3 regions of the Nonomuraea sp. NPDC050663 genome follow, and region 1 is predicted to be linked to each of the others. Evidence: riboswitches for the same ligand, from Rfam matches in the RefSeq annotation. Region 1 holds a riboswitch; each other region holds the start of a gene.
What was found. Region 1 has a riboswitch for cobalamin ahead of ACIBH1_RS43090 (ABC transporter substrate-binding protein). Riboswitches for the same ligand answer to the same signal wherever they lie in the genome.
Positions count from the first base shown of each region.

Region 1 (3,506 bases):
TCCGCAGCCATGCCTGGTCCCGCCAGGGGGCGGCAGGCTCGTCGGTGAGGGTGTAGACCGGGGTCACGCCGAGCGCCTGGAGGGCGTCCGTGTTGGGATTCAGGCCGACGACGGCGATCCGCTCGGGGCGCTGCTGGAGGGTGGTCTCTCCCGCCCAGGTCGTCAGAGTCACCGGGTAGGTCGTGGTTCCCTCGGCTGCCGGGAGCAGTCCCACCGGCTGGCTGGTCGCCGTCGGGCTGATGGCCGGCTCGGCGGGCTTCGCCGTACCCCCGCCGGTCGAGGCACAACCGGTGAGCGTGAGGGTCGCCGCCAGCGCGATGGAGGAGGTCAGGCGCCATCGCGTGGTGCGACGGAGCGTGTAGCTGATCATGGGGGCCTCTCGGTCATCCGGCTGTGCCGTCTGGAGTTCACATAAGCGGCATCCGCCCGGGTAAGGTTAGGCGAACCTAACTTCTTGCGGTGCACCGATTCCGACAGACGTCACGCAGAATGCGACATATCCGGACTGAGGGCGGCGACATGTCCCAGCGCACTTACGGCGACGCCCCTTGGCGCATCTGGATGCCCGCGGTCACCATCCCCGAGCAGTACGAGGACGAGTTGCACGTCCTGCTGTGGCAGGTCTGCGGCGATGCCGACCTCATCGTCGGAGGCAGGGCGCGCACGCTGACGGCCGGGCACGCGCTGTGGGTGCCGGTCGGTGTCCCGCACGAGTTCACCGTGCAGGCCAACTCGGTGACCATGCCGCTGTTCTTCGATGCCGCCGACACCGCCACCACGCTGACCGAGTCCACCATGGTGACCGTCGACCGCGACCTGCAGACGCTCATGCTGGCGTATACGGTGTCATGGAACACGATCATCAAACCGACGCCGAACCTGGCCCGGCAGATCCTCGCACTGATCGAGGAGAGCCCGGTCCTGTCCGCCGTGCTGCCGATGCCGGCCAGCGAACCCGCCCGGACCATCGCCGAGACGCTGCGCTTCAACCCCGGCGACATCCGTGGCGTGGACAAGCTAGCCGAGTCGGTCCACACCTCGGTGCGCACCGTTGAACGCACGTTCCAGGCCGAGACCGGCATGACGCTGCGGCAGTGGCGGATCCGCAACCGGATGGAGGCCGCCGCCATCCTGCTGCGCTCGAACGCGGCCCCCGACGCGGTCGCGCACCGGGTCGGCTACACGAACGCGAATGCCTTCCGGCGCGTGTTCAAGAGCCACTTCGGCATCTCACCCACCGAGTACCTCGATCGCTACCGAACTCAGCGGTGACCGGCCCGAAACAGGTGTGCGAGGCCCGCGTTCAGGTGCAGGGCCAGAGTTGTGTGATGATGTCGGCAAAGGCGAGCGCGGACTGAGGAAGCCGGTGTGAATCCGGCGCGGTCCCGCCACTGTGATCGGCGAGCGGATCCCCACCACGCCACTGCCCCCCAGGGGTGGGAAGGCGGGGACGAGCAGCGACCCGAGAGCCAGGAGACTCACGCGGTCGCCTCCTCGATGAACTGGGGCGGATTTCCCCGGAGAGGAGCGGGCTCTCGTGTCTGCCGTGCCGTCGGCCGCGCCGCGAGAACCTTCGGCGTTCCCTCTTTCCGATCCGCCCCGTCGTGCAGATTCCCCGAGAGGAACCCTTCATGACGGGCAGACGTCCGACGTCCTTCCTGCTCGCCCTCCTGGTTTCCGGCGTGCTGGCCGCCTGCGGCGGCGCTCCGGCTGAGCAAGCGCCCACGGCCGCCCCGGCCGCCGCCGCTCCGGCGGGCTTTCCCCTCACGCTCGACAACTGCGGCGTGAAGACCACCTTCGAGCAGCCGCCCAAGCGGGCGATCTCGATGAACCAGCACGCCACCGAGGTGATGCTGGCGCTCGGCCTGGAGAAGTCGATGATCGGCACCGCCTATCTCGACGACAAGGTGCTGCCGGACTACCAGGCCGCCTACGACTCGCTCAAGGTCGTCTCCAAGGAGTACCCCTCCTACGAGGCGCTCCTGGCCGAGGAGCCCGACTTCGTCTACGGCGGCTTCAAGAGCACCTTCGACGAGAAGGAGGGCCGCAGCCGCGACGCCCTGCAGAAGGCCGGGATCACCACCTACCTCAACGTCGAGGAGTGCGCCGAGGGCGCGGTCTCGATGGACCTGATGGACACAGAGATCCGCAACGTCGCCAAGATCTTCGGCGTCTCCGACCGTGCCGAGCCGCTCCTCACCAAGCTCCACGCGACGCTCGACGGGGTGAAGGCCAAACTGGGCGACACCCAGCCGGTCAAGCTGTTCGTCTACGACAGCGGCGACAAGACCGCCTTCACCGCCGGAGGCAGGGGCGTCGGCAACGAGATCATGAAGCTGGCCGGCGCGCAGAACATCTTCGGCGACCTCGACAAGGTCTGGGGCGACGTCTCCTTCGAGCAGGTGGCCGAGCGGGCGCCCGACTGGATCGTCATCTACGACTACGGCAGCCAGCCGGTGGCCGACAAGCAGAAGTTCCTGCTGGCCAGCCCGGCTCTCAAGGACGTTCCCGCGATCAAGAACAAGCGCTTCGCGGTGCTGCCGCTGTCGTCGGTGGTGCTCGGAGTGCGCGCTCCGGCCGCCGTCGAGGCACTGGCCAAGCAGGTGCATGCCGAGAAGTTCCAGTGAGCCGACCCGGCCTGCCGTACCCGGTCGTGATCGTCGTGCTGGTCGCGCTGCTCGGTGTGGCGGCCACGGCGGCGATCGCGGCCGGGTCGGTCACCCTCCCGGCGGGCCAGGTGTGGGGGATCCTGCTCCATCGCATCCATCCGGCGCTGGCCGAACCGAGCTGGGCCGCCGTGCGCGAGACCATCGTCATGGATGTACGGCTCCCGCGGGTGCTGCTGGCGGCGGTGATCGGGGCGGGGTTGTCGGTGTGCGGCATGGCACTGCAGGCGCTGGTGCGCAACCCCCTGGCCGACCCGATGCTGCTGGGCGTCTCCTCCGGAGCGAGCGTCGGCGCGGTCACCGTGGTGGTGTTCAGCCTGACCACCTTCGGCGCGCTCTCGCTGCCGATCGCGGCGTTCATCGGGGCGCTGGCCGCGCTGGTGGCCGTCTACTTCCTGGCCCGCTCCGGCGGGCGGATGACGACGGTGCGGCTGGTGCTGGCCGGGGTGGCGATGGCCGAGGTGCTGTCGGCGGTGGCCAGCTTCCTGGTGGTCACCTCCAACGACCCGCACAAGACCCAGTCGGCCCTGCGCTGGATGCTCGGCGGCCTGGCCGGGACGACCTGGACGATGGTGTGGATCCCGGCGGCGGCCGTTTTGGCGGGCACGGTCGTGCTGCTCGGGGTGTCGAGGCCGCTGAACCTGCTGCTGGCCGGCGAGGAGGCGGCCTCATCCCTCGGGCTGGACGTGCACCGATTCAGGGCGGCGTTGTTCGTGCTGGTCGCCATGATGATCGGCACGATCGTGGCGGTCAGCGGCGCCATCGGGTTCGTCGGGCTGATCATGCCGCACGTCGTGCGGCTGATCATCGGCGCCGACCACCGCCGCGCCCTGCCAGCCA
Region 1 is NZ_JBITGL010000022.1:143,196-146,701, reverse strand. Features, by position in the region: gene ACIBH1_RS43100 (ABC transporter substrate-binding protein) at 1-370, opposite strand, end outside; gene ACIBH1_RS43095 (helix-turn-helix domain-containing protein) at 520-1,272, shown strand; cobalamin riboswitch at 1,302-1,501, shown strand; gene ACIBH1_RS43090 (ABC transporter substrate-binding protein) at 1,632-2,627, shown strand; gene ACIBH1_RS43085 (FecCD family ABC transporter permease) at 2,624-3,506, shown strand, end outside.

Region 2 (3,506 bases), on a different contig from region 1:
GCGACGGAGGACATCGAGCTGCACGGCGTCACGATCCCGCGTGGCTCGCTGGTGCTGCTGTCGACCGACTCGGCCGCCCACGACGAGACCGTCTTCCCCGAGCCGGGACGGTTCGTGATCGACCGGCCCAACGCCGACGCCCACCTGGTCTTCGGCTACGGCATCCACTTCTGCGTGGGCGCCGCGCTCGGCCGCCTGCAACTGCGCACCGCCCTGGAGGTGCTCGGCGACCGGCTGCCCGGTCTGAGACTGGTCGAGCAGCCGGTCGTCTACCGCACCTCCCTCGTCGGGCGGGCGCTCGCCGCCCTGCCGGTGGAGTGGGCCTAACGCTTGAGCAGTCCCAGGGAGACGCCGCCCATGCCGGCCGCCAGCGCGGCCCAGGCGATCGCGGCGAACACGTTGCCGAGCCCGGCGAACCAGGCGACGGGGACCAGGAAGGGCGCCACGATCAGCGTGATCGCCGCCCAGGCGGGACCCGTCCTGCCGAGCAGTACGGCCACACCGAGGATCACCAGGCCGAGCAGCCCGGCGAACCACACCAGGCCCAGGGGCGAGGTGGGCAGGTCGTTCATCTCGGCGTTGTAGAGCCGGGTCGCGGTCGTCACGTCCAGCCCCGCCTTGCTGGCCGCGTAGAGGGTGTCGTCGGTGTTGCCCGACAGCGGGAGCGCCAGGGAGAAGGCCATGATCATGCCGACCAGCCCGAGCGCCGGCCTGCCCGCGCGCGCCACGCGGGCGACCCCGAAGAGCGCGGGAACGGTCAGGACCATCGCCAGGGCGCTGATCCACGACTGCATGGGGTAGGAGCCGAGGTTGTCGTAGAAGTTCTGGACGTACGGCTGCCCCTCCTCGGTCACCCCGGGCGGGGCGGTGACCAGGAGCAGCACGAACAGCAGCGGCATCAGGAACGCCGAGGCGACCATGGCGTAGCGGGCGAAGGTGTCGGCGCCCGACCTGGACGTGGTGTCGAGACTCGTCATGGCATCAAGGTCACTCGGTCGGGGGCCGCGGACATGAGTACGCCATACTCAAAACTCGTGGAGCCAGTATCTGTGGGTTTGGTGGGGGCGGGTCCGTGGGCTGAGCTCGCGCACGCGCCGATGTTGAAGGCCGGTCCGCACACCCGCCTGGCGGGCGTGTGGGCGCGCAGGCCCGAGGTGGCCGCGCGGCTGGGCGTGCCGGTCTACGAGCGGATCGAGGAGCTGTTCGAGGTCTGCGAGGCGGTCGCGTTCTGCGTGCCGCCCGGCGTGCAGGCGGAGCTGGCGGAGCGGGCGGCCAGGGCGGGCAAGGCCCTGCTGCTGGAGAAGCCGCTGGCCGACTCGCTGGAGAACGCCGAGCGGCTGGCCGGGGTGATCGCCGAGACGGGCGTCGCCTCGCAGATGATCCTCACCATGCGCTACGCGCGGGCGACCAGGGAGTTCCTGGCCGCCTGCCGGTCCATCGAGCCGCTCGGCGGCCAGGCGATCAGCGTCTCCGGCGCCCTGCTCGGCGGCGACTTCGCCACCCCGTGGCGGCTGGAGCGCGGCGCGATCCTCGACGTGGCGCCGCACGTGGTCGACCTCATGGACGCCGCGCTCGGCACGATCACCTCGGTGCGCGCTCACGGCGACCCGCTGCGCTGGGTGGGCCTGCTGCTGGAGCACGAGTCCGGCGCGGTCTCCGAGGTGTCGTTGTGCCAGGCGTCCAAGGCGGAGACGCAACGATTCGTCATCGTCGGCCGCGAAGGACTGGTCACCCTCGGGCACTCCGACGACGACCCGCTCGACGTCGTCGCCGAGGAGTTCGCCCAGACCGTGCGGCAGGGCGGCGGCCACGAGCTCGACGCCCGGCGCGGTCTGCACCTGCAGCGCATCCTCGCCGACGCCGAGAGGCAGCTCTTGACGTAAGACCACTTCGGAGAATTGATAGCGTTTGTCTGACGCGCAGAGCTGCAGCGAAGTCCGGTGCGAATCCGGCGCTGTCCCGCAACTGTCATAGCCAGGTCGCCTGCCTCCGCGCTGACGTCATCAACCCTCGTGGAAAAGGGTGATCCGTCGCTTCAACGCGGGTCTCTCGGTTCCAGCAGTGAAAGGACTACTCGTGAGACCCGTAGGAAAGGTCTTCGCGGGCCTGATGCTGGGTGCCCTCGCTCTGGCCGGTTGCGGCCAGAACAGCGCGAGCGCGCCCAGCCCGTCGGCCTCCGCCGCCACTTCCGCCCCGGCCCCCGCCCCCTCCAGCGAGGCCCCGGCCGCCGCCTTCCCCGTGACGGTCGAGGCGGGCAACGGCTCGGTCTCCATCGCCAAGAAGCCCGAGCGGATCGTCTCGCTGTCGCCCACCGCGACCGAGACCCTCTTCGCCATCGGCGCGGGCGCCCAGGTCGTCGCCGCCGACGACCAGTCGAACTTCCCCGCCGAGGCACCCAAGACCGCGCTGTCGGGCTACAAGCCGAACGTCGAGGCGATCGTCGCGCACAAGCCCGACCTCGTCGTCGTCGCCAACGACACCGACAAGATCGTCGCCGAGCTGGGCAAGCTCAACGTGCCCGTGCTGCTGGAGCCGGCCGCCATGAAACTGGAGGAGGCCTACGACGAGATCCTCGACCTCGGCGCCGCCACCGGCAACGGCGACCAGGCGGAGGAGCTCGTCAACACCATGAAGAGCCAGCTCACCGAGCTCGCCCAGGCCGCGCAGAAGGACAAGAAGCTCACCTACTACCACGAGCTCGACCAGACCCCCTACGCCGCGACGTCGACCACCTTCATCGGCCAGATCTACTCCCTGTTCGGCCTGGAGAACATCGCCGACAAGGCGCCCGACGCCGCGGGCGGCTACCCCAAGCTGTCGGCCGAGTTCGTCGCCCAGGCCGACCCGCAGCTGATCTTCCTGGCCGACGTCAAGTGCTGCCAGCAGAGCAAGGAGACCCTGGCCAAGCGGCCCGGCTGGTCGAAGCTGTCGGCGATCAAGAACGACCAGGTGATCCAGCTCGACGACGACATCGCCTCCCGCTGGGGCCCGCGCATCGTCGACCTGGCCAAGAACATCGCCGACGCGGTGGGGAAGGCCGCCTGATGCTCGCGGCCGACCGGCCCCGCCAGCGGGAGCCGCGGTGAGCCGGGTCCGGCCGCTGATGGCGGCCGGGGCCGTCGTGGTCCTGGCCGCCTCGATGATCGCCGGGCTGCTCGGAGGCGCGGCGGACATCTCCCCCTGGCAGGTGGTCCTGCAATGCCTGGACTGGCTGCCCTTCGTCGACGTCGACTCCGGCCTGGCCCCGGTCGAGCAGGGCCTGCTGTGGGAGCTGCGGCTGCCCAGGGTGCTCATCGCCGCCGCCGTCGGCGGCCTGCTGGCGATCGCGGGAGCCGGCTACCAGGGCGTCTTCCGCAACCCGCTCGCCGACCCCTACCTGCTGGGCGCGGCGGCCGGGGCCGGGCTGACCGTCACCCTCGTCATCGTCGCCTTCCCCGGCGCGCCCCTGTCGATCCCGGTGGCGGCCTTCGCCGGCGCCATCGGCGGCGTCATGCTCGCCTACGCGC
Region 2 is NZ_JBITGL010000002.1:517,886-521,391, forward strand. Features, by position in the region: gene ACIBH1_RS07135 (cytochrome P450) at 1-327, shown strand, start outside; gene ACIBH1_RS07140 (hypothetical protein) at 324-977, opposite strand; gene ACIBH1_RS07145 (Gfo/Idh/MocA family protein) at 1,035-1,883, shown strand; cobalamin riboswitch at 1,886-2,006, shown strand; gene ACIBH1_RS07150 (ABC transporter substrate-binding protein) at 2,077-3,045, shown strand; gene ACIBH1_RS07155 (FecCD family ABC transporter permease) at 3,104-3,506, shown strand, end outside.
Region 2: another riboswitch for cobalamin. It lies ahead of ACIBH1_RS07150 (ABC transporter substrate-binding protein); the one in region 1 lies ahead of ACIBH1_RS43090 (ABC transporter substrate-binding protein).

Region 3 (3,506 bases), on a different contig from region 1:
TGCGGTAGAGCTGCCGCAGGTCGGCGGGGATGCCGGGGATGTCCTGCACGGACCCGTCGGCGCGCTTGATCGCGTCGCGCATCTCCTGGGTCCACAGCCCGCGCTCCTGCAGGTCGCGCACGAGGTAGCGGTTGACCTGGAGGAACTCCCCCGACAGGGTCTCGCGCTTGAAGACGTTGGAGACCTGCGGCTCGATGCACTCGTAGCATCCGGCGATGGAGGCGATCGTCGCGGTGGGCGCGATCGCGATCATCAGCGAGTTGCGCAGACCCGTCTTGGCGATCTTGGAGCGCAGCGCGGCCCACGCGACGCTCGTCGCCGCGCCGTAGTGGTCGGGATGCAGCACGCCCCGGAAGGCCCGCGTGTCGCCGTACGAGGGGTGCCGCCCGCGCTCGACCGCGAGGTCGGCGGAGGTGTCGTAGGCGGCCAGCGCGATCTCCTCGGCGATCCGCGTGGACAGCTCCCTGGCCTGCGGGGAGTCGAAGGGCAGGCGCAGGGCGAAGAAGACGTCGGCCAGGCCCATCACGCCCAGCCCGATCGGCCGCCACTTCCGGTTGGCGCGCTCGGCCTCGGGCGTCGGGTAGAAGCCCAGGTCGATGGTCTTGTCGAGGAACCGTACGGCGGTGCGGACGGTCGCGCGCAGCCGCACGAAGTCGACGTCGCCGCCGGCCACGTGGGCGGCCAGGTTGATCGAGCCGAGGTTGCAGACGGCGGTCTCGGCGTCGCTGGTGACCTCGAGGATCTCGGTGCACAGGTTCGACAGGTGGATGACGTTCTCGGGCCGCGCGGTCTGGTTGGAGGTGCGGTTGGCGGCGTCCTTGAAGGTCATCCAGCCGTTGCCGGTCTGGGCCAGGGTGCGCATCATGCGGCCGTAGAGGGTGCGGGCCGGGATGGTCCTGGTGGCCAGGCCCTCGGCCTCGGCCCGGCGGTAGGCCTCGTCGAAGGCGTCGCCGTACAGGTCGGTCAGGTGCGGGACGGCCTTGGGGTCGAACAGCGACCAGTCGGCGTCGGCCTCGACCCTGCGCATGAACTCGTCGGGGATCCAGTTGGCCAGGTTGAGGTTGTGCGTGCGGCGGGCCTCCTCGCCGGTGTTGTCGCGCAGCTCCAGGAACTCCTCGATGTCGGCGTGCCAGGACTCGAGGTAGACGCAGGCGGCTCCCTTGCGGCGCCCGCCCTGGTTGACGGCGGCGACGCTGGAGTCGAGGGTGCGCAGCCAGGGCACGATGCCGTTGGAGTGGCCGTTGGTGCCGCGGATGAGCGAGCCGCGCGAGCGCACCCGGGTCCAGGCGATGCCGATGCCCCCGGCGTACTTCGACAGCCGCGCGACCTGGGCGTAGCGGTCGTAGATGCCCTCGAGCTCGTCGCGCGGCGAGTCGAGCAGGAAGCACGACGACAGCTGCGGACGCCTGGCGCCGGAGTTGAACAGCGTGGGCGACGACGGCAGGTAGGCCAGGCCGGACATGAGCCGGTAGAGCTCGGCGGCCTCCTCGACGCTGTCGGACAGGCCGCAGGCCACCCGCAGGAAGAAGTGCTGCGGGCGCTCCAGCACCGCGCGGGTGGCGGGGTGGCGCAGCAGGTAACGGTCGTAGACGGTGCGCAGGCCGAAGTACTCGAAGCGCCCGTCGGCGTCGTCGTCGACGAGGGCGTCCAGCGCGCCGGCGTGCGCCGCGACGAAGGCGGCCAGGGAGTCCTGGACGAGTCCTTCCGCGTGGGTGGCGGCGATCGACTCGGAGAACGACCGCACCCCGTGCGTGGCCGCCTCGTCGGCGATCTCCTCGGCCAGCAGGCGGGCGGCGATCCTGGAGTTGGCCGGGTCGGCGATCACCCGTGCCGCGGCTTCCTCGATGGCCAGCCGGCGGTCGGCGGAAACGATCTGTGTCACGCTCTCTCCTCGCGAGCTCTTCCCCGTATGAGGGCAGGCAGGCGAGCACGGAGCTCCCTGGAGCCGCCCTCGAGGCCCATGGATGGACACGTCGCTGGCAGGTCTTCGGACTCGTGGGCTCGTCAATGCTTCCTACTGGCCGTCGCTTCCCAGGCGCGTGATGCGCCCAGTGCTCGATGACGGCGGTCGTTCCCACTCACCGCTGCGGGGCAGTCCCCGATTCGCACGGGGTTCCCTTTTGCTCCGCCACCCTGGTGTGGGCGGCGAACCAGCAACGGGCAGGATCCTACATCTAGTGGCGCAGACCGCAACTACCCCCGGTATGTTGTGGCGGGCGTGTCGAGCAGTCCGAGATCGATGAGCACGTCCCTGGTACGGTCGACCTCCGAGGTCAGCCAGACGCGGAAGTCCTCGCCGCTGAGCGGCATCGGCGTCCAGCCCCGGCTGCGGCAGGCGTCGAGCCACTGGTCGGAGTAGGCGGCCTCGTCGCAGGCGGCCATCGCGGCCTGCCGGGCGGGGTCGGCCATGTCCTTCGGGCCGAAGGCGGCGCACCACTCGGCGAAGTCGACCCGGACGCCGCACTCCTTCAGTGTCGGCGCGTCGACCTCCGGGACCCGCTCGTCGGTCGAGACGGCGAGCACCCGGACGCGGCGCTGGGCGATGTGCGGCCGCCAGGCGTCGAGGGTTCCCGCGGCGGCGGCCGCGGCGCCGTTGAGCAGGGCCGGCACGGAGTCGGCGCTGGCGGCGTAGCCGGAGTAGTCGACCAGGCGCGAGTCGGCGCCCACACCGCGGGCGATCAGCCCGAACAGCACGTGGTCGGTCTCCCCCGTGGGGCCTCCGGCCAGGAAGGTGCGGGCGGGGTCGGCGACCAGTTGCGCGGCGAAGGCGTCGAAGTGGGTGTAGCGCGAACCCCCGGGGACCACGACGACGACGGGCTCGCCGGCCAGGCGGGCCAGCGGGGTGGCCACCTCCAGGATCGGGCGGCCGTGGTTGAGCTCGGCGGCGGCCAGGGCGGGCAGGCCGGTGACGGTGATCGTGGTGATCGGCCCGGTGGTGTCGCGTCCGGCGAGGGGGAAGCCCCGCTGCTCCAGCGCCCTGCCGTACGCCTGGGCCATCGGCGTCCACGGCGCGGCGGCGGCCACGACCGAGACGGGACCCAGCCGCGACGCCGTTCCCGGCCCGGAACCGCAGGCGGCCAGGGCGGCGGTGCTGGCGGCCACCCCCAGCCCGAGCGCGAAGAACTGCCGACGCCGCATGGACGCCCTCCCCCGACGATCTATCTGTTACCAGAGGTTATGCACAGATCACGGCGAGTTACACATCGGTCCGAGATGGCGACAAATCAGGATTGGAGTCACTTCCAAGTGGGGTGCCGCACCCTGACGGCATGACTCAACTGATGCTCCCCGGCCAGGCCGCCGCGCCCGCGGGGCCGGTCGACCTGAGCGCCATGTACCTGGTGCACCACGCCTTCCGCCGCGACCTGACCGCCTTCTGCGAGGCCGTCGCCCGCGTCCCGATCGCCGAGCGCGCCACCTGGCGGGCCCTGGCCCGGCGGTGGGACCGCTTCCACCTGATCCTGCACAAGCACCACACCGGCGAGGACAGCGCCCTGTGGCCGTTA
Region 3 is NZ_JBITGL010000006.1:231,989-235,494, forward strand. Features, by position in the region: gene ACIBH1_RS21365 (ribonucleoside-diphosphate reductase subunit alpha) at 1-1,882, opposite strand, end outside; cobalamin riboswitch at 1,961-2,170, opposite strand; gene ACIBH1_RS21370 (tripartite tricarboxylate transporter substrate-binding protein) at 2,194-3,138, opposite strand; gene ACIBH1_RS21375 (hemerythrin domain-containing protein) at 3,270-3,506, shown strand, end outside.
Region 3: another riboswitch for cobalamin. It lies ahead of ACIBH1_RS21365 (ribonucleoside-diphosphate reductase subunit alpha); the one in region 1 lies ahead of ACIBH1_RS43090 (ABC transporter substrate-binding protein).